DNA from 2 places in the Obesumbacterium proteus genome. Region 1 is predicted to be linked to the other one. Evidence: predicted binding sites of a transcription regulator. Region 1 holds the regulator's gene; the other holds the start of a gene.
The links. Region 1 encodes LexA, which represses DNA repair genes until DNA is damaged. Its sites were predicted from a motif close to TNCTGTATGTACATACAGNA; they were not measured.

Region 1 (10,449 bases):
CATGCCGCAGCCGGTGGCGTCGGCCAAATCGCCTGCCAGTGGGCAAAAGCGCTCGGCGCCAAACTGATTGGCACCGTGGGCTCCGATGCCAAAGCAGAACGGGCCAAACAGGCGGGGGCATGGGCAACCATTAATTATCAAACCGAAGACATTGCCCAACGCGTGTCTGAACTGACTCAGGGTGAAAAAGTCAGCGTCGTGTACGACTCGGTAGGGAAAAGCACTTGGTTGGCCTCGCTTGATAGCCTGAAAAAACGCGGCCTGATGGTGAGCTTCGGCAACGCTTCAGGCCCCGTTACCGGCGTCGATTTGGGAATTTTAAACCAGAAAGGATCGCTGTATGTCACGCGCCCTTCTCTCAACGGCTACATCAATAATCATCAGGATTTACTCAGCGCCAGCCACGAACTCTTTTCGCTGATCGCCAGCGGCGCGATTAACGTGGAGGTGCCCGATACGCAAAAATTTGCTTTAGCGGATGCCAAAAAAGCACACGAAACCCTGCAAAGTCGCGGAACACAGGGATCGAGTTTGTTGATACCGGAGTAATAGCCCTCCTTAATTGATAAAGAAGGGCAATCGGCCCCTCCCCCTGCGAAGGGGGAGGCTGGGAGGGGGTTACAACTCAACGATTAATAATATCGCCTCGTCTGTGGCTTCTGCATAGAGCGATAGATCCACACCACCACAATAGCCAAAGCAATCCACGGCAGCAGTTTAAAGACCATCACAAACAGGCCACCAAACAGCATGAACAGTGTGGCAACGGCCACGGCGGCGATAATGCCAAGAATTGAAATTCCGGTCACCATCAGCATGACAAAAAAGCCAAGAATAAAGAGGACTTCCAACATGGTGATCTCCTGAGTGAAATACAACGGTGATACCGTCGACTACTCAGTGATTTACAAGAATCATGCCAAGAATATAAATTACGTAACTATCTGAATTTACGAGAAAGCGCTGCAACGTAGGCTACAGCGCCTGATGAGTTTTACTAACTTTTAGTTTTATTCACCACGTGACTGACTAACAAATTGCAAAGCGGCTTCAACCACTTCAACGCCAGCTCCCGCCTTGTGCGCATTTTCACTCAGATGACGACGCCATTGGCGAGCGCCCGGAATGCTCTGGAATATACCGAGTATATGGCGTGTGATATGGCCCAGATAGGTTCCATTAGCCAATTCACGTTCAATATACGGATACAAAGAACGTACCACATCAATGCTGTTCGGCACTTCGACAGAGGGATCAAATAACTCGCGATCGACATGCGCCAAAATGCTTGGGCTTTGATAGGCTTCGCGCCCCATCATCACGCCGTCCAGATGCTGTAGATGAATTTTGGCTTCTTCCAGCGTTTTAACACCACCGTTGATAGCGATGTTCAGATGTGGGAAGTCACGTTTCAACTGATAAACACGCTCATAATCAAGCGGCGGGATCTCGCGGTTTTCTTTCGGACTTAAGCCAGAGAGCCATGCTTTGCGCGCATGAACTGTAAAGCTATTGCATTCGCCTTTGCCTGAAACTATGCCGATAAAATCGCACAAAAACTCGTAGCTATCCTGATCGTCAATACCAATACGCGTTTTCACGGTCACAGGAATAGAAACTACATCACGCATCGCTTTAATGCCGTCGGCAACCAGCTGGGCTTCGCCCATCAAGCAAGCACCAAAACGGCCATTTTGAACGCGATCCGAAGGGCATCCTACGTTGAGGTTAATCTCATCATAGCCACGCTGCTCAGCTAAACGCGCACAATGCGCCAGAGCTTCAGGATCGCTCCCTCCCAGCTGCAACGCCAACGGATGCTCTTCTTCGCTGTAAGCTAAGTAGTCGCCTTTACCATGAATAATGGCACCTGTTGTCACCATCTCGGTATATAAAAGCGCCTGTTTAGTCAGCTTGCGATGAAAATAGCGGCAGTGGCGATCGGTCCAATCCAGCATCGGCGCAACGGAAAAGCGACTCTGGCTGAATGGCATAGCAGAAGAAGGATTATTGGCGTTTTGGGTCATTATTCTCAGGATTTCAGTCAGTTTGAATCAGATACGGCGCCTAGAAAAAACAGCATCACCGTGAATATTGAACAAGTATACCGTGAATTTGAGCTGAACCCACAGACTTCCGCGCTCATGCCTTGCAGCCAGAGGCTCAAGCACTCTGCTTGAGAAAACGTGAGATACCTGATTTTTCGGCAGAACTGAGATACTCTTACAGCCATTAGCGACTGTGGCTAGCGTTACCCTGTGTGTAAACTAATCCATACACATGTGATCTGGTTCACAGATTTACTTGATTATTGACTTAGACCAACCGGTCTACTATAGCAACTCACATGAACAAAACGACGAGCACGACCAACAGCACCTGCGAACACATCTTAGATGTGGGTGAAGAATTGATTTTAAACCTTGGCTTTACGGCGATGGGTTTAAATGAGCTTCTGGCTACCGCAGGGGTACCAAAAGGTTCGTTCTACCATTACTTCAAATCGAAAGAGAAGTTTGGTGAAGCTATGCTTACCCGTTATTTCAGCGATTACGTGATCATGCTGAAAGAGAAATTTTCGGATGGGCAAAAGACACAGCGTCAGCATTTGTTAGATTATTTCTCACATTGGATGACGCAAAGCTGTGAAACGGTATGCCACAGCAAGTGCTTAGTCGTAAAACTGGCAGGTGAAGTCAGTGATTTATCAGAGGTCATGCGTGAAGCATTAGATTCTGGTATCACGCGTGTCATCGCCCAGTTGCAGTCGAGTATCGAATCTGGCGTTGAAGAGGGGTCGCTGGTGATTGAAGAATCCCCCGAACTACTCGCAGATTCACTATACTCTTTATGGTTAGGCGCAGCGTTACGGGCTAAGGTCAACAGATCTGATGCACCGTTTGTTTCAGCCATGCAGCGTACGGAACGCTTGCTGAAGCCCGGCACCATTTAAAGAGATAATCGCAGCACAAAGAATGCCTGCGTGAAAACGTTTGGCATTATTTTTTACCCTTTAACTAGACGACTGGTCTATTAAATCAGTATCTAGATCACACATTTAGCGAGATGACAGCATGAAAACTATTACTTTGACCGTACTAATGACTCTAGCCCTTGCGGGTTCTGCTTTTGCACAAAGCTTTTCAGATATGACCGCTAGCGAACAACGCGCAACCGTCGTCAATCATCTGAACAACGGTAGTGCTCAAGCTCATCAGATCACTATCAATAAATAATCGGCATTGCCCAGTGCCATACAGAACTGAATTTGTTATTAAAACCTGCAAAGTAGGTCAGTGAGTCGCCACCGAGTGCCCTGACCTACTTCAAAAAATTTAAAGAAGAGAAAATCATGAAAACTTCAATTTTACTGTCTGCTATCGTTGCTCTTACTCTCACTGGTTCGGCTTTCGCTCAATCATTTTCTGACCTAAGCCCAGCAGAACAAAGTACCTTGGCATATTCAAACCGCAACGGCTCTGCTTACGCTCATCAGATGATGGCTAAACAAAAACTGCATGAAGCCGGTATCGCGAGTTCTACCGTCCACGGTAGCGCAACGTTTTCACAGCTAAGTGCACAGGATCAACGCGCAACTGTTATCAATAATCTGAATAACGGCGACGCCTATGCGCATCAGTCTGAAATCAAATAACAGATTGAATATTTGCCACTGCTGCCTTAAGTAAAAGCGGGCTGACGGGAATCCCCTGTCAGCCCGTTTTATTTTGGGTGAGCAAATGCTGCCAACAAAAATGTAGCTTGAAGTATGACGGGTATAATTATGTTAAAATAACGGCACCCTATTGGCTTGGCCGGAAGCAAAACATCATGACCACAACTTCTTTAGAGCGACTGCTCGCACAGGCAGAAGAAATTTGTCTGCAACGCAATGTTCGACTGACTCCGCAAAGAATGGAAGTGTTGCGTCTGATGGCCTGCCAGAAAGGCACGATCAGTGCTTATGATTTACTGGATCTTCTGCGCGTCTCCGAACCACAGGCTAAACCGCCAACCATCTATCGTGCGCTCGACTTTTTGCTAGAACAAGGCTTCATCCACAAAGTGGAGTCCACTAATAGCTATGTGATGTGTCATCACATCGAAGAGCCTAGCCATACATCGGCATTATTTATTTGTCATCGCTGCGGGCAGGTAACTGAGCAAACAACCCAGGATGTACAGGAGCATTTAGAAAAGCTTGCTGCGCTGACGGGATTTTCATTACAGCATAGCGTGGTAGAAGCGCATGGTTTATGTCGAGACTGCGGGAAAATTGAATCCTGCGATAGCCGCGATACGTGTCATCACGATCATTCCGAGCCGAAAAAGAAAAAATAGCGTTTAAATTACGCATAAAAAAGAGCCGCATCTGCGGCTCTTTTTTTAATCATCTGCAATCAATATCAGCAGTGGCACATTATTAATAAAGGAATATCAGCAATGGCGTATTGTCCATTTTAATATTCGAATCCATTCTTTATTTATAATGCGTATTTGCAGAGTGATTATTTAGGCAAGTAAACTTAAATATCACCAACGATATTTATTATGATCTTCCCACGCTTTAACTTCTTTCTCAGCGGCTTCTTTCTGATAGCCGTAGCGTTCCTGAATTTTACCTACCAGCTGATCGCGCTTCCCTTCGATTACAGTAAGATCATCGTCGGTTAACTTACCCCATTTCTCTTTCACTGTTCCCTTGAACTGCTTCCAGTTACCGCTCGCTTGATCTTTATTCATAATAACTCCGTATCACTTATGTAATGGAATATATTCCCCACACATCTTTACTCGATTGAATTAATCACAATTGCGATGTGAGGCATCAGTTAACGTTCACCATTAAGACTAGCGGATACAGAGCATAAAAATATTTTCAGCTAGATAATCGATAATATTTAATAAAAAACTTTCGCAGAAAAGCACAAAAGCAGAGAGAAAACAGGGAATAAGCGGAGAATAATTTTTTTCACCTAGAATGTAAGCAAATATTAATAACGCGTCATTTTAGGGCAATGCAAAAACTATCAGAATTATCACATTGCCCTGATTATTTAACGCTATAACACCCTAATTTAACTCAATATTACCGGTGGGGAACCATGTTTTATCCCGCCAATGACGACGCCAGACAACCCACAAGGAAAGTCCGCGCAGCGATAAAAATACCGCCAAAGCCAACCATAAACCATGGTTGCCTAGCCAAGGGAGCGTGCACAGCGTTAAACCATAACCCGCCGCGGCAACGGCCATACTATTACGCATTTCGGCACCGCGCGTCGCGCCGATAAACATGCCATCTAATAGATAACACCACACGCCCAGCAGCGGTAAAACAATCTGCCACGGCAGGTAGTGCGACGCCAACGATTGTACTTCTGGCAACGAGGTTAAGATCTGAATGATTTGTTGACCAAATACGGCATACAGCATGGCAAAGAACACCGCCACGATACCCGCCTGCCGACAGGCAGAATGCCAGATTTTCTGTAGTTTACGACCGTCGCGTGCACCATAGGCCTGCCCAGAATGAGCTTCCACTGCATAGGCAAAACCATCTAGCGCATAGGCGGTAAACGTCAGCAGGTTCATCAGAACCGCATTCACCGCCACCACTTCGCTTCCCATTCTGGCACCCAGAATCGTCAGCGATGAAAAGCATAGTTGCAGCAGCAAAGAACGCAGCATGATGTCGCGGTTTAACGCCAACAGGCGGCGAAGGTTTCCACGCCACGCGTTGCGGAAATATTCCAGATGTAGGCCACGTAGCTTCATCACGTGCCAAACCAGACCGAGCCCCAGTAAAAAGGTCGCGTAGTCGGCAATCACCGTCGCACTTGCTGCACCGGGCACCTTCCAGCCCAGTCCAACAACAAACCACAGATCGAGCGTGATGTTAATAACGTTACCCACAACCAGCAATATGACCGGCGCACGGGCATATTGAACGCCTAACAGCCAGCCAAGAATAACAAGGTTCGCCAGCGTCGCAGGTGCACCAAGCCAGCGAATCTGCATAAACAAACGAGCCTGCTCGAGTACATCTTCATGACCGCCCACAATCCGCAGCACGCCGTTAATCAAAGGCTGTCGCAGCGCGATGATAACGATCCCTGCCAGCAACGCTATGAGCATTGGCTGCACAAGCGCACGAGCCAACGCCGTTTTATCCCCCGCGCCGAACGCTTGCGCAGTTAGCCCCGTGGTGCTCATGCGTAAAAATAGCAGCAGCATAAATAAGAATGACGTAGCCATCGCGCCAACGGCTACACCACCAAGATAAACAGGGCTATCCAAATGCCCAATTACGGCGGTATCGACTAGCCCTAACAACGGAACGGAGATATTCGATAGGATCATCGGCAGTGCGAGGATCCACAGCGCCTTATCGGTTGGTGTAAGCATTTTCATTTTTTTGAATTCATTCCAGATAACCGACCCGTTATCTCAACACAAAGAGGTTTACAGCATGAACGAATACGCCATAAAAAAGCCCCAATTAAGGGGCTTAGTCTATCGGTGTGATACCAAACGCAACAGGTGAAGTTTTAGATCCAGTCGCCGTTACGAATAACACCTACCGCTAAACCTTCAATCGTGAAGTTTTGCTCGCGCAGGTCAACAACAATAGGCTCGAAATCGCTGTTTTCTGGCAACAGCTGAACAATATTGCCTTGCTTTTTCAGTCGCTTAACCGTCACTTCATCTTCGATACGCGCAACCACAACCTGCCCATTACGCACATCCTGTGTTTTATGCACAGCCAGCAAATCGCCGTCTAAAATACCGATATCGCGCATCGACATTCCGTTAACGCGCAGTAAGAAATCGGCATTAGGCTTAAACAGAGCAGGATCGACCTGATAATGGCCTTCAATATGTTCTTGCGCTAGCAGAGGTTCACCCGCTGCCACGCGGCCAATTAACGGCAGGCCGGTTTCATCTTCCATCAAAAGACGAATACCACGCGAAGCACCGGAAACGATCTCGATAACGCCTTTACGTTGCAGTGCTTTTAAATGTTCTTCTGCCGCATTAGGAGAGCGGAATCCCAAGCGCTGAGCAATTTCAGCGCGGGTTGGCGGCATGCCAGTTTGTTCAATATGGTCACGAATCAGATCGTAGACTTCCTGCTGTCTGGCTGTAAGTGCTTTCATTCCACCACCTGTTTGTTTATACAGTTTTGCTGTGAGTATATACAGGTAGCGACCATTTTGAAACCGTCAAATACATAAAGATTGAGCCGTGACGCATCTGATCTGCATTAAGCGTGCGTTTTTTGTATTTTCAGTCAGCTACCCGTCAATAATCGGCCCATTCATCAGCCATTTTTGACCGTTTCTGGCGCTCTATAGGTTCGTTGTGGGCGGCCCACTTTTCCATACACGATTTCAGCCATAATCAGATGGCGGCCCGCGCAAAACTCTAAGTAGCGCCGTGCCGTTGTTCGGCTGAGTTTAAGCTCCTGCGCAACGGTTTCTGCGGTATGACGCGCATCAGGATCGGCAAATAGCTTCTGCACCTTATCTAAGGTCAGCGCATCGATGCCAACCGGCAATTCTTCTTTCTGCTCGCCACGCGCATAGGCATTGAACATATCATCAATTTGGCGCTGGCTGGCGCTATCGCTGTTAGCGAGCATCCGCTTGCGTACATGGTAGCGTTCAAGCGTTTGCCCCAAGCGTTCGTAAGCAATCGGCTTCACTAAATAGTCGAATACACCACAGCGCACCGCGTCTGACACCGTATCCATATCACTTGCCGCGGTGGTGAAAACCACACCGCCAGGGAAACGAGCCTGAGTTAATTCATGCAATAGCGTGATGCCTTTGCCATCGGGTAAATAGTTATCCAGCAAGATGAGGTCGGGTTTGAATCGCTCAATCATCATTCTGGCCTGAGCAAGATTTCCCGCCAACCATACCTGACCACAGCCCTGGAAATGGCGAATAAACTCCGCATGCATTTCTGCAAGTGGCGTTTCGTCTTCAACTATTAGAATCGTTATTGGTTGTGTCATAAGTCTTTTTCACTTTCGGAATAAATACGGAAAATAAAGTTCCACAAGGTTCGTTGTCTTCCAACGTAATCACACCGCCACAGCGGCCTACATAGCTGGCAATCAGGTATAGCCCGATGCCATGCTCACCGGCGTCTTCTGTTTTGGTGCTGACCCCTTGCTCAAAAATAGCCTCACGTAAAGACTCTGGAACGCCACATCCTTGATCGGCTACTTCCACGATCACATCCTCGCCCTCGTCGCTAAGATACAGCTCGACGGTTTTATTGCCCTGCGAATTCTTCAGGCTAGCATCAAAGGCATTGTCGAGTAGATTACCCACGATGGCCGCGAACTCCGTGCTATCAAGCCCTTCAGGTAACTGACGTAGCTGACTGCCTTCGACCAAATTAAACGTCAGCCCCAGTTCCCGAGCGCGCTGCGCTTTACCAAAAAGTAGCCCCGCGACCTGACGGTCGTCGAAAGAACCTCTCAGACTATCAATAAGCTGCTGCTGCGCCTGCGATTCCCCTTTTACCATTGCCAGCGCACGATCATATTCTTTCATTTGTAACAGCCCGTTGATCGTCGACATCCAGTTAAGATGCTCATGACGTAACGTGCGCAGGCTTTCAACATACTGTTTTATCTGCGTGAGCTGGGCGTTGAGCGTGCTAATTTCATCTTTACTACGGAAACTGATAATTGCGCCCAATAGCTCATCGCCGAAATGTATGGCAGCACGGTTGGCAATAACGCTCAACCCATTAAAAGTGCAAATCACATCCTGCCGTTTTTCTTCTATTTGTTCCGTGAAAAAGCCCGCAGGATCAACAACCTCTTCAATCGGTTTCCCCAGCCATTGTCTTCCCGGCGAACTTAACCCTAGCATTTTGCGCGCATTTCGGTTGATCGCAGTAATCAGCCCATCGGGGTCGACCGCAATAAGTCCCTCATATACCGAGCCAAACAACGCGTCTTGCTGGCGCACCACGCGCGCAATTTGGCGCGGTTCCATTCCTAACATTTGCCGACGAATGTGTGAAGCAAACATCCACGACAGCAACATCAAGATAATAAGAATCAGGACAAACACGCCCGCCAAAGGCAGTAAAAAATCTAGTCGCCAGCTGTCTATCTTGCTGACCAAATAGCCCAGCGAAACCACGCCAATAATTTTGCCCTGCTCATCAAAAATCGGCGTTTTTGCACGCATTGCCATACCGATAGAACCTTTACCGGTAATAAAATAACTCTCGCCACGCTCCAACGCTCCGGGCTTACTCCATTGCATCGGAAGACCAATTTTGGCCGGATTAGGATGATATAAGCGGATAGAGTTTTTATCCCCGATAACAACATAGTCAAAATCCGAACCGGTACCTAATTTATTGGCGATAATGGCAAGACGTTTGGTATCTCTATTTTTGACTGCCGTGACAACACTATCAATTGAAGCAATGATTTTGGCCTGATTCATTGCCATATCACGCACATGATTACTAAGATAATCTTCAAATGAAGCAGATAAATATTTCCCTAGCGCGGCAACCAATAATGTTGAGACGAGGAGTAATAAAAGAAATATTCGTAAAGGAAATGCGATGCGGCTAAAAAACCTAAACTCTTTAACATTTGGTTTGCCAAACATCGATATTTCCTCTTTTTTGCGGCGAAATGATGGGCTAGTATCAGGGAAATGTAATGAATATGTTTCCTCATTTTCTGCCCACTACGGATTAGATCGTTGCAGATTCTACGGATTAAATCAATTAAACAAATAAAAACCACGTTACTTATCCAAATAAAAATAATTAAGAAAATAAAAACCATTAAGTCTATTTAATTCTGATAACTCTTTGTGAAATAGGTCAAGATTTCCCGCCTTAATACTCCTTACGATCATTCCGTCAACGCAAAAATATAAACGAATAAGATTAAAGCGTTGCGCCGAGCAATTGAAAATAAAACGTTATTGATATGCAACAAATCACAACAATTGTGATCCTACTGCACGCATGCGGCAAGCAACAGGAAACTCTATGTTTGGTAATACCGTATTTTCTCAGGTTAAGCGTTCGGAAAATAAGAAGATCGCTGTCATCGCTCATTTTCTTCGGGAAAATGGCCTGAGCATTGATTCCACGGTGGAAGTGTTTATTACCGTCACCCGTGATGACCAGCTAATCGCCTGCGGTGGAATAGCGGGGAATATTATTAAATGTGTTGCTATCAGTGAATCTGTTCGCGGTGAAGGACTTGCGCTCACCCTCGCGACAGAATTAATTAATCTGGCGTATGAAAAGCACTGCACTCATTTATTTATATACACAAAAACCCAGAACGAAGCGTTATTCAAGCAGTGCGGCTTTTATACCGTCACCAGCGTACCGAACGTCATGGTGCTGATGGAAAACAGCGCCACGCGTATTCAGCGCTACGCCAGC
Region 2 (10,449 bases), 2.4 Mb from region 1:
TAGAACCTGTTCGATAACCGATTCCCCCGTGGTGGCTGGGAAGCCATCTTTGCCCTCTTGTAAGCCTAAAATAATCACATAGTCAGCCTGCTGTCCTTTGCTGGCGTGAATAGTCGTGAATTCAATGTTGAGTTTAGGCCAACGAGTGGCGGCTTTATCTAAAACATCCGGTTTAAGGTAGCGGTAACGCGCCAGAATCAGGATGCGCTCTTCAGGTTTTACGTAGCCGCTGAGCTTGTTTAGCAAATCTTCCAATCGTTCTTGCGGCAGGATCGTCACCGCTTTCTTCGGCCCTTCAGACAGGCTATTTAGCGCTTTACGTAGCTGGTGGGGGTTTTGCTGGATAAAACCGTTGGCGATCTCGCCAAGCCTGCGGTTAAAGCGATACGTGGTATCAAGCTCGCGCCGATCGCTGTCGCCAAAATGCTGGGTAAACGCGGTGGTAAGCGTAAGTTCTGCGCCGCTGAAACGATAGATAGCCTGCCAATCATCTCCGACGGCAAACAGGTTTGTGCGTGAGTTTTGCTTACGCAGTGCCTCAAGCAGCTTCGCACGCTGCGGCGAGATATCCTGAAACTCATCGACCAGAATGTGCTTCCACGGGCTAATAAATCGCCCTTTATCCAGCACGGCGATCGCCTGCTGTATCAGCCCAGGGAAATCTACTGCACCTTCCTCTTTTAGTGCCGCTTTCCAAGCTTTGAGCAACGGAGCCATTAGGCGAATGCGCTTTTGGAATAAATCACGAATCTCTTCCGGCGCATCTTCAATCATCTGAGCCTGCGAGCCGCCATGCTCACGCATTAGCCCTACCCAACGTTCCAGTTTAAGGGCTAAGCGCATCGCGAGCTTTTTTGTCTTGCCAGTAGTTTTCCTCTTCGACCCGCCAATCCAGATCTTCGGTTAACCATTGGCGCCAGCCCTTAGCCTGCGCTTTTTTCGCCGCACACTCTTGCTGCCACGTTTTCACCAACAGCTTTTGCCGAGCCTGAGCATCGCCTTCAAGCTTACTGATATTGATCGTTTTCTTGCCGCTGTGATTGATAATTTGCAGCGCTAACGCATGGAAGGTTTTGGCCTGAATATCTGCCGTATGCAACCGCTCTTTGATACGATCGTTCATCTCCTCTGCGGCTTTACGCCCAAAGGCGAGCAGCAGGATCTGTTCTGGCATGGCTTCTTTGCGCAGCAATAGCCATCCGGCGCGCGCCACCAGCACGGATGTTTTTCCGCTACCGGCGCCAGCGAGCACCAGAACGCCGTTTTCACCGTTCACCACGGCCTGAGCCTGAGAAGAATTCAACGGCTGGCTTTCTACCTGCTCAAAGAACTCGGCGTGCTCTGACAGCATGCGCGTGGTCCATTGCTGATTACGTTCATCAACCATTTTTAGACCGTAGTTCAGCCACTTAAGGCAATAGCGGTAGCGTTCACGACAGCTATCAAACTCTTCAAGGCGCTGCTGCGGCAAAGGGATGGCTTCGAAACAGCCCTTAATCATGGTGCAAATATCAGTGAGTTCGCTGCGCTTGAGCCAGCGGTCTTGCTGATTAAGCTGTTCCAGCTCGGTGACCTGTGCAGAAAGCACGTCGGCGCTGATTTGCGCCATTTCATCGCTCCACGCCTGCCAGCTTTGCTGTAGGTGGTGATAAAAACGCTGCGTCTCTTGCCAGTCGGTGCCGTGCAAACGCACCACTTTGGCTTCAGGCAGTTCAAACTCGAGTTCGCCCCACACAATGCCTCGTTTGCAATGAATAGCGACCAACTGGTTAAACGGAATAAGGTACTCATGGCGATCGCCGCTCACCTCAACGCCCGCATTCAGCAATCTGACACGGTTATAAGGATGCTGAGCCAGATGTTGGCCCATTTTGGTTGCTCTCAGTTCCATTGTTTCGCCACTGTATTTTCGTTCTTCAGTATCACTATAGTTTACCTGTGTTCCAGTAACATACCTAGAACCTGCGTTATGGGACTTATCTTTATGAATTTTCCCTCTTTTACGCTGTGGGTATAGCAGATGAATATCAGAGAAAGCCAAAACAAGGTAAACTGCGCGGTAAAATGTGTATTGTTAATAATGCTATTTAGGTAAAGATCTATGAGAACTGTACTTAATATTCTTAATTTTGTTCTGGGTGGTTTTTTCACGACTTTGGGGTGGTTATTAGCAACGGCAGTCAGCGTTGTTTTAATTTTCACGCTGCCCTTAACCCGCTCATGCTGGGAAATCACCAAACTTTCTCTGCTGCCGTTTGGTAATGAAGCCGTTCATGTGGATGACTTATATCCAGACCGCAAAAACGCGCTGCTTTCTACCGGTGGAACCTTGCTGAATATTGTCTGGTTTATTCTCTTCGGCTGGTGGCTGTGCTTGTCGCATATTGCCGCGGGTATCGTGCAGTGCGTCACTATCATTGGAATTCCAGTTGGCATTGCCAACTTTAAAATTGCTGCTATTGCATTATGGCCAGTGGGTCGCCGTGTCGTGCCCGTTGAAGTCGCGCAGCAGATGCGTATCGCCAATGCGAGTCGTCGTTTTAAATAAAGGGTCACAACGTGCTCTCTTTTGCACCTGGTTTAAGGCGTTATGCGTACAGCAGCGCCCTGCTTTATAACTTTCGTATTTTTATTGCGCTGGCTGGAGCGGCAGGGTTTCCGTGGTTTATCGGTGAGCCGCGGTTAACAATCCCACTAACGCTTGGCGTTGTGGCTGCGGCCTTAGCCGATCTTGATGATCGACTGGTTGGGCGGCTGCGTAATTTAGCCATTACCTTAACCTGCTTTTTCGTTGCATCCGCTTCGATTGAAATTTTATTCCCTTATCCGTGGTTCTTTGCCATCGGTTTGATGGCGTCCACCATCGGGTTTATTTTGCTGGGAGCGTTAGGGCAACGCTATGCGACTATCGCATTCGGCGCGCTGCTGATCGCGATTTACACCATGCTGGGTACCTCGATGTATCACATTTGGTATCAGCAGCCGTTGCTCTTGGTGGTTGGTGCGGTGTGGTACAACGTCTTAACGCTGCTGGGTCATCTGATTTTCCCTATCCGCCCGTTGCAAGAGGCTTTAGCGCGTAGCTATGGTCAACTGGCCGTTTATCTTGATGCAAAATCCAATTTGTTCGATCCCGATCAGGAAGGCAACTTCAATCAGCCGCTGATTGATGTGGCGATGGCTAACAGTAATTTGGTTACCACGCTGAACCAGACTAAAGCGTCTTTGCTCACGCGTTTAAAAGGCGACCGAGGCCAGCGCGGTACACGCCGTACCCTGCATTACTATTTTGTCGCGCAAGATATTCACGAACGTGCCAGCTCTTCACATTTTCAATACCAACAGCTCAGCGAGATGTTCCGCTATAGCGACGTGTTGTTCCGCTTCCAGCGTCTTTTGATGCTGCAAGCACGCGCCTGTTCGCAGCTATCACAATCCATTCTGCTTCAGCAGAAATATCAGCATGATTTACGCTTTGAACGGGTCTTTACTCATTTAGAAGCAACGCTGCAACGCATTGCCACGCAGCACGGCCATCAGCATATTTTGGTGAAGTCGTTGTTTAATCTGTTGCTGAATCTCAAAGCGATAGATGCTCAGCTGGCTAATATTGAATCTGAACAGTCTTTGGCTGCCGAACGGGAAGAAGAAAATACTCTGTCTGACGATCGCATCAGCGGTTGGAATGACATGAAGCTTCGGATCAGCCGTCATCTCACGCCGCAATCCGCCCTCTTCCGCCACGCGGTACGTATGTCGATAGTCTTAGGCGTAGGCTACGGATTTATTCAATTTACCGGTTTAAATCACGGCTATTGGATCCTGCTGACTAGCTTGTTCGTTTGCCAGCCTAACTACAACGCCACCAAGCGAAGATTAGCGCTGCGTATCATTGGTACGCTGGCGGGGGTGTTATTGGGATTACCGATCCTCTATTTTGTGCCATCACTCGACGGCCAAATGCTGCTGATCGTAATAAGCGGCGTGCTGTTCTTTGCGTTTCGTAATGTGCAATACGCGCACGCCACCATGTTCATCACGCTGTTGGTATTGTTGTGCTTTAACCTCTTGGGCGAAGGCTTTGAAGTTGCAGGGCCGAGAGTTTTCGACACGCTGGTGGGATGTGCTATCGCATGGGCGGCGGTGACCTTTATCTGGCCTGACTGGAAATTCCGCGCATTGCCTGCGGTGGTGCAAAAGACCCTTAACGCTGACTGCCGCTATCTTGACGCTATTCTGGTGCAATATCATCAAGGTAAATCCAACGCGTTAGATTATCGAATTGCACGACGTGACGCACATAACTGCGATGCGGAGCTGGCATCTGTAATTTCGAACATGTCCGCAGAACCGAAAAACAATGCTCAAACGCAAGAGTCCGCTTTCCGTCTGCTGTGTCTCAACCATACGCTGCTTAGCTATATCTCAGCATTAGGTGCACATCGGGAAAAATTGGATAACGGTGAAGTGCTGAGCATGCTTGATGATGCCGCGTGCTATATGGACGATGCTCTCAACTATGACGATAGCATTGCTGAACGTACCGAAGTGGCTATACAGAGCCTTAAGCAGCGACTGGAAGCGTATGCCTCTCCGTCTGATAACGCCGAACAGCTTGTAGTGCAGCAGATAAGCCTGATGATGGGCGTGTTACCTGAACTGATGCAGCTTAAGCGTGAACTTATTCCAGCCTAATCTGTGCCTAACCGCTCTTTTCTGACACTTTTTACTACTCTGACGGGAGCCTTGTCTTGGCTCCCTGTTATCGTATAAACCACACTATTTTTTTTGCCAGCGATAGGTATTTTGTTTCAACCATTCATCTAACGTGGCTCGTACCTGATATGAGAGCGCGGCTTCATGGCATTTCCTTACCGCCCCCGCCAAATCGAAGAGCAAGCGGTTGTGCAGATTGGCATTCATCTTCTTAAGCCGAATAAAGACCTCTGTTTCACCTAGGCTAATCAGCTGTTCGGGGCTTGTAATACCGATCTTGCCTAACAGCCGCTCCATCATATTATTAATATTCGGCAGCGATCGTAGACCCGTACTTTCCGCCGCCCGCAATGACCGTTTAAGCATCACTGACTGTTCTAATGAGGCATTCGCGAGATGCTGCAAAAAGGCGGGGTCATCCCACATGCCATGTTCAACGCGGTAATAGCTTAAACGCACTGGGATCCCTCGTTTGGTATAAATGAACGCCTTCATGCCATACGTTAGAAAGCGGGATTTCAGTTCATCATGCGCACGTAGATATAACTCCCCATCAGAGACAACCCCGAACATAGTTTTATCTAGCCATACGCCAAATCCCCCAAACTGCGAGCGTAAAGTCACCGCTCCGAGCGATGAAAAAACTTCATACGCAACGGCAGCCCTTTCAGTCAATAATCCTTTCATATGTAACTCCCTTGATATGCATTCACAATACTAATAGTTACTTTATTTAGTAATAACAGTGAATTAAGAACATAGCGAATTACCGAAAAGCATCCAAACTGAAAGTTAGTTTTAGCTCGTTTTCATCGCAGATTTGCGAAGAGCATTGTAAAAAATAGGTTGATCTCTGCCGATCACCCATGTACTGTATATTCATACAGTACACACAGCGAGAACATATCATGCGCACACAGTCACTGCATCATTACACCGACCGCTCATCATTTTTAAGCCCGTCAGCGCATCACGAAACTGAAGAGCAAGGGAATGCCTATGCTGGCGTCATCAGTGAATTGGTCTATAGCGAACATCAGCCTATGTTGTCTCTGCTTTTGCTTCCGTTACTGCGTCAGCTCGGTAAGCAATCTCGCTGGTTACTCTGGTTGAACCCGCAGCATAGACTGAGCAAACAATGGCTGGCCGATTCAGGTTTACCTGCAAGTAAGGTTATGCAGCTCAATCAAATCGAGCCTGTTGAATCTATCTATGCAATGGAATGCGCACTACGCAGCGGCAACTATAGTGTTGTATTGGGTTGGCTGCCGCCGTTAACTCAAAATGAACGCGCAAGGTTAAGAAAGGCTGCGCAAGATGGAGAGTGTTTTGGACTGGTGATGCAACCCGATCTGAATTCGGATCCAGACCAAGGACAACGAAACTTGCTAAAAATTCAGTCCAAATTGTTTCATTAAGTAAATTTAAGAGAAATCTTATCAGCACTATTTTTTCACTGCTAATTATTTAATTTTATAGCAGAAACCCGCATTGCGCCTACATTACTGCTCTTTTTTGTGAAAAAAACGACGTTTATTTTTTGAACAAAACGTTAAACGAAGTGTACACATTAACGGTTTTTTTGTTGAGCTATATCACATCGTACTTGTAAGTTTCTAATCTCGTTGTAGACTTGTTATCGCGAAGGTTGCTCTATAACGCCGAGAAAATTGGCACAGTATTTAATCGAGCGAAAACCTAGCAAAGGATTTTAACCAAGGGCTAATTGTAGCAATCTAGCTCTTTGGCCTATTTGGATGATAACGAGGCGCAAAATGAAAAAGACAGCTATCGCATTAGCAGTGGCACTCGCTGGTTTCGCTACCGTAGCGCAAGCAGCACCTAAAGATGATACTTGGTATGTTGGTGGTAAACTGGGCTGGTCCCACTACTACGACAACAGCATCAACCATTTCGGTAGCACCAACGTTCGTCCTGACCAGTTAGGCGGCGGTGCGTTCTTCGGTTACCAAGCAAACCCATATCTGGGCTTTGAAATGGGCTACGACTGGTTAGGTCGTATGGAATACCGTGGTACTAACAACGGTGCTTTCAAATCTCAAGGCGTTCAGCTGGCAGCTAAACTGAGCTACCCAATTGCTGACGATCTGGACATCTACACTCGTCTGGGTGGTATGGTATGGCGTGCTGACGGTTCTGCAAACCAGAACGGCAACCGTTACATCGACAGCCACGACACCGGTGTTTCTCCACTGGCTGCAATCGGTGTTGAATACGCACTGAACAAAGACTGGGCTACCCGTCTTGACTATCAGTTCGTAAGCAACATTGGTGATGCTAACGAAACTGCTGCACGTCCAGACAACACCCTGCTGAGCGTAGGTGTTACCTACCGTTTCGGTCAGGATGAAGCTGCTCCAGTTGTTGCTCCAGCACCAGCTCCAGCTCCAGTTGTTGAAACCAAGCGTTTCACTTTGAAGTCTGACGTTCTGTTCAACTTCAACAAAGCAACTCTGAAACCACAAGGCCAGCAGGCTCTGGATCAGATGTATTCTCAGCTGAGCAACTTGGATCCTAAAGACGGTTCTGTTGTTGTTCTGGGTTACACCGACCGTATCGGTTCTGAGCAATACAACCAGAAACTGTCTGAACAGCGCGCACAGAGCGTTGTAGATTACCTGGTATCTAAAGGTATCCCTGCAGACAAAATCTCTGCACGTGGCATGGGCAAAGCTGACCCAGTTACTGGTTCTACCTGTGACAACGTTAAAGCTCGCGCAGCTCTGATCGACTGCCTGGCTCCAGACCGTCGCGTAGAAATCGAAGTTAAAGGCATCAAAGACGTAGTAACTCAGCCACAGGCTTAAGTTAACTCGTTGGTCCTTTAATCAAAAAGCCTCGCATTGCGAGGCTTTTTTTATGCGTTTTATTTATTGGTTATTGTACTTATTGACCATTGAACTTAGCGGTCATTGTGCGTAGCAATCACGATTGGCAGGAGCTAAGGGTGAAATCGGTGTTATTCCGAGGGCTTACCCAAAAATGACTGCAAATCCTTCTTCAGCGATGACATCTGGTTGGCATACTGTTCTTTGCGTTCTGCATCTTCAATGAGCTGAACGATGGTTTCAGATAGCGTACTGCCGCGCCGATGAGCAAGCCCAGCCAAACGTTGCCAAACCAAATATTCTAAATCGATAGATTTCTTGCGCGTATGCATGTGCTCGGCGTTGAAATGACGCTTTCGCCGCGCACGGATGGTTTGTTTCATCTTGTTTTGCAGATCGGGATTCATGTGTTCCCTGATCCACTCGTGAACATTAACAGGCTCACTCTCAAGCTTTAGCAGCAGATCAACAGCCTGCTGGGCCATACTAGTTTCTAGATAACGGGTGATCGCTTCGCCTTCTCGGTGTTTCTTCACCAAGTATTTCCACTTCCACCCACTTTCCAGATTTTCAAGCTGTTGGTATTTCATTGAGATATCTGCCAGTGACACGGTAACTTCCCATAAGAATAACAACTTTTTTTAGTTTTGCAGATATTTCATATTTTATTATTGATTGTTTTTTATCCAGCGCTGCCTCGAAATCACTTCCTTTTAACTCTTCTGCCGTTGTTTCCTGTGCAGGGCGGTGGAATCTTGTATAATTGCGGTTTTCCTACTGACAATAAAATTGACGACTTTGAGCAATTATCGACTCGACTGGCAATCGCTACTGCCCGATACGACACCTTATCAGTCTGTTTTCTCTGCGGCGGCACAACAGCCTGCGCTGACGTTCTCAGAATATCAGCCACGCTTGGAAAACAGCTTGGCCCATTTCTGTCATCCGCAATCGCCTTCACCTTTTATGATCCTGAAGGCAGAGGAGACCTATGAGTATTTGGCAATCCTGCATCGTGCGACCGGAGAGTTATTACCGGAGCTCACCTTGCGAGGCAGCCAATATCACATCGATGGTATGCATGTCAGCATCATGCCAGCTGATAATCCTCAGGCGAATTTTGCAGCCACCACAACGTCACTTTTTGCCGACTGGTACGAAGGTGAGCAGCTGTTTGGCACGGTTCGTCAATCCAATGGGAAAATCACCCTTGAACCAGGCATGGTCCATAAAGCAAACGGCGGTGTGTTAATCCTGTCGTTGCGAACTATGCTTGCTCAACCGCTGCTTTGGCTGCGATTGAAACAAATCGTTCTCGGCAGAAAATTCAAATGGTTCTCACCTGATGAGAATAAGCCTCTGCCAGTTCACATTCCGGATATGCCAATCGATCTTAAGGTCATTCTGGTCAGCGACCGTGAAGGATTAGCTGATTTCCAGGATATGGAACCTGACTTATGCTTCAACTCAATTTACGGTGAGTTTGAAGCCGATATGTCATTGGTAGATACCGAAGATATGCAGCGTTGGTGCTCATTGGTGACTACCATTGCCAACGAATATCAGCTTCCCCCCATTGCGGAAGATGCATGGCCAATCCTCGTTAATACGGCCATCCGAGCCATTGGCGATCAAGGCACGTTGCCGCTTAGCCCAACGCTCATTGCACGCACGCTGCGTGAAGCCGCGTTGCATAGCAACGAGGTTATTGATGCCCAAGCCCTCAATGAAACGATCGCCTCTCGCCGCTGGCGTGAGGGTTATCTTGCCGAACGCATGCATGATGAAATTGAGCTAGGCCAAATCCTGATAGAAACCGAGGGTGAGGTCATTGGCCAAATCAACGGCTTGTCGGTATTAGAATACCCAGGCCACCCACTGATGTTTGGCGAGCCTTCGCGCATTACCTGCGCGGTGCATCTGGGCGATGGCGAATTTACGGACGTAGAACGCAAAGCGGAGCTGGGCGGGAATCTTCATGCCAAGGGCATGATGATTATGCAAGCCTTCCTGATTTCTGAATTAGATTTAGAGCAACAGCTCCCCTTCTCTGCGTCTATTGTTTTCGAGCAATCTTATGGTGAAGTTGACGGCGACAGCGCTTCACTTGCCGAGCTTTGTGCATTGGTCAGCGCACTTTCTCTTGCGCCAATCAATCAACAGATCGCAGTCACCGGCTCCGTGGACCAATTTGGACACGTACAGCCTATTGGCGGCGTTAATGAGAAGATTGAAGGCTTCTTTGAAGCCTGTCAGCGTCGTGGCTTAACGGGCTCTCAGGGCGTGATTATTCCGGCAACCAACGCTCGTCATTTATGCTTAAGTGCAGAAGTTATCGAAGCGGTTAAAGCTGGAACCTTCCATCTTTGGGCCGTCGAGAATGCAGAAGATGCACTGCCAATTCTGACCGGCGTAGTATACCGTAGTGAGACGGGGCCTAGCCTCATCGGTGCAATACAAGATCGAATTGCCGCTATCAGCCCAATGGATAAGCGCCAATTGCCTTGGCCACTACGCTGGCTAAACTGGTTCAACCATGGCTGATCGGACTTGTTCAGCGTACACGTGTTAGCTAACATGCACCCTTCATTAAAATAAGGCTTACAAGAATTATGGTAGATAAACGCGAATCTTATACTAAAGAAGACCTTGAAGCGTCTGGACGCGGTGAACTGTTCGGCGCTGGTGGGCCACCACTGCCGTCAGGCAATATGCTGATGATGGATCGTGTCGTGAAAATGACCGAAGACGGCGGTAACTACAATAAAGGCTATGTAGAAGCTGAGCTGGATATCAATCCTGACCTATGGTTCTTTGGTTGCCATTTCGTTGGCGATCCCGTGATGCCAGGATGTTTAGGCTTAGATGCGATGTGGCAGCTGGT

Region 2: a site for LexA is predicted at 5,586-5,605, ahead of sulA (SOS-induced cell division inhibitor SulA). Genes of this name have one in related genera too.

Annotation. Positions count from the first base shown of each region.
Region 1 covers NZ_CP014608.1:263,544-273,992, forward strand. Annotated here, with positions in the region: gene DSM2777_RS01375 (quinone oxidoreductase) at 1-549, shown strand, start outside; gene pspG (envelope stress response protein PspG) at 633-854, opposite strand; gene dusA (tRNA dihydrouridine(20/20a) synthase DusA) at 1,011-2,027, opposite strand; gene DSM2777_RS01390 (TetR/AcrR family transcriptional regulator) at 2,348-2,953, shown strand; gene DSM2777_RS24635 (hypothetical protein) at 3,075-3,236, shown strand; gene DSM2777_RS01395 (hypothetical protein) at 3,353-3,655, shown strand; gene zur (zinc uptake transcriptional repressor Zur) at 3,832-4,341, shown strand; gene DSM2777_RS01405 (CsbD family protein) at 4,534-4,743, opposite strand; gene dinF (MATE family efflux transporter DinF) at 5,074-6,414, opposite strand; gene lexA (transcriptional repressor LexA) at 6,552-7,160, opposite strand; gene dpiA (two-component response regulator DpiA) at 7,325-8,023, opposite strand; gene dpiB (sensor histidine kinase DpiB) at 7,992-9,653, opposite strand; gene citC ([citrate (pro-3S)-lyase] ligase) at 10,045-10,449, shown strand, end outside.
Region 2 covers NZ_CP014608.1:2,917,496-2,927,944, reverse strand. Annotated here, with positions in the region: partial or broken gene helD (DNA helicase IV) at 1-1,891, opposite strand, end outside; gene DSM2777_RS13785 (YccF domain-containing protein) at 2,102-2,548, shown strand; gene yccS (YccS family putative transporter) at 2,560-4,695, shown strand; gene DSM2777_RS13775 (TfoX/Sxy family protein) at 4,780-5,403, opposite strand; gene sulA (SOS-induced cell division inhibitor SulA) at 5,625-6,134, shown strand; gene ompA (porin OmpA) at 6,492-7,544, shown strand; gene matP (macrodomain Ter protein MatP) at 7,697-8,155, opposite strand; gene DSM2777_RS13755 (AAA family ATPase) at 8,364-10,109, shown strand; gene fabA (bifunctional 3-hydroxydecanoyl-ACP dehydratase/trans-2-decenoyl-ACP isomerase) at 10,178-10,449, shown strand, end outside.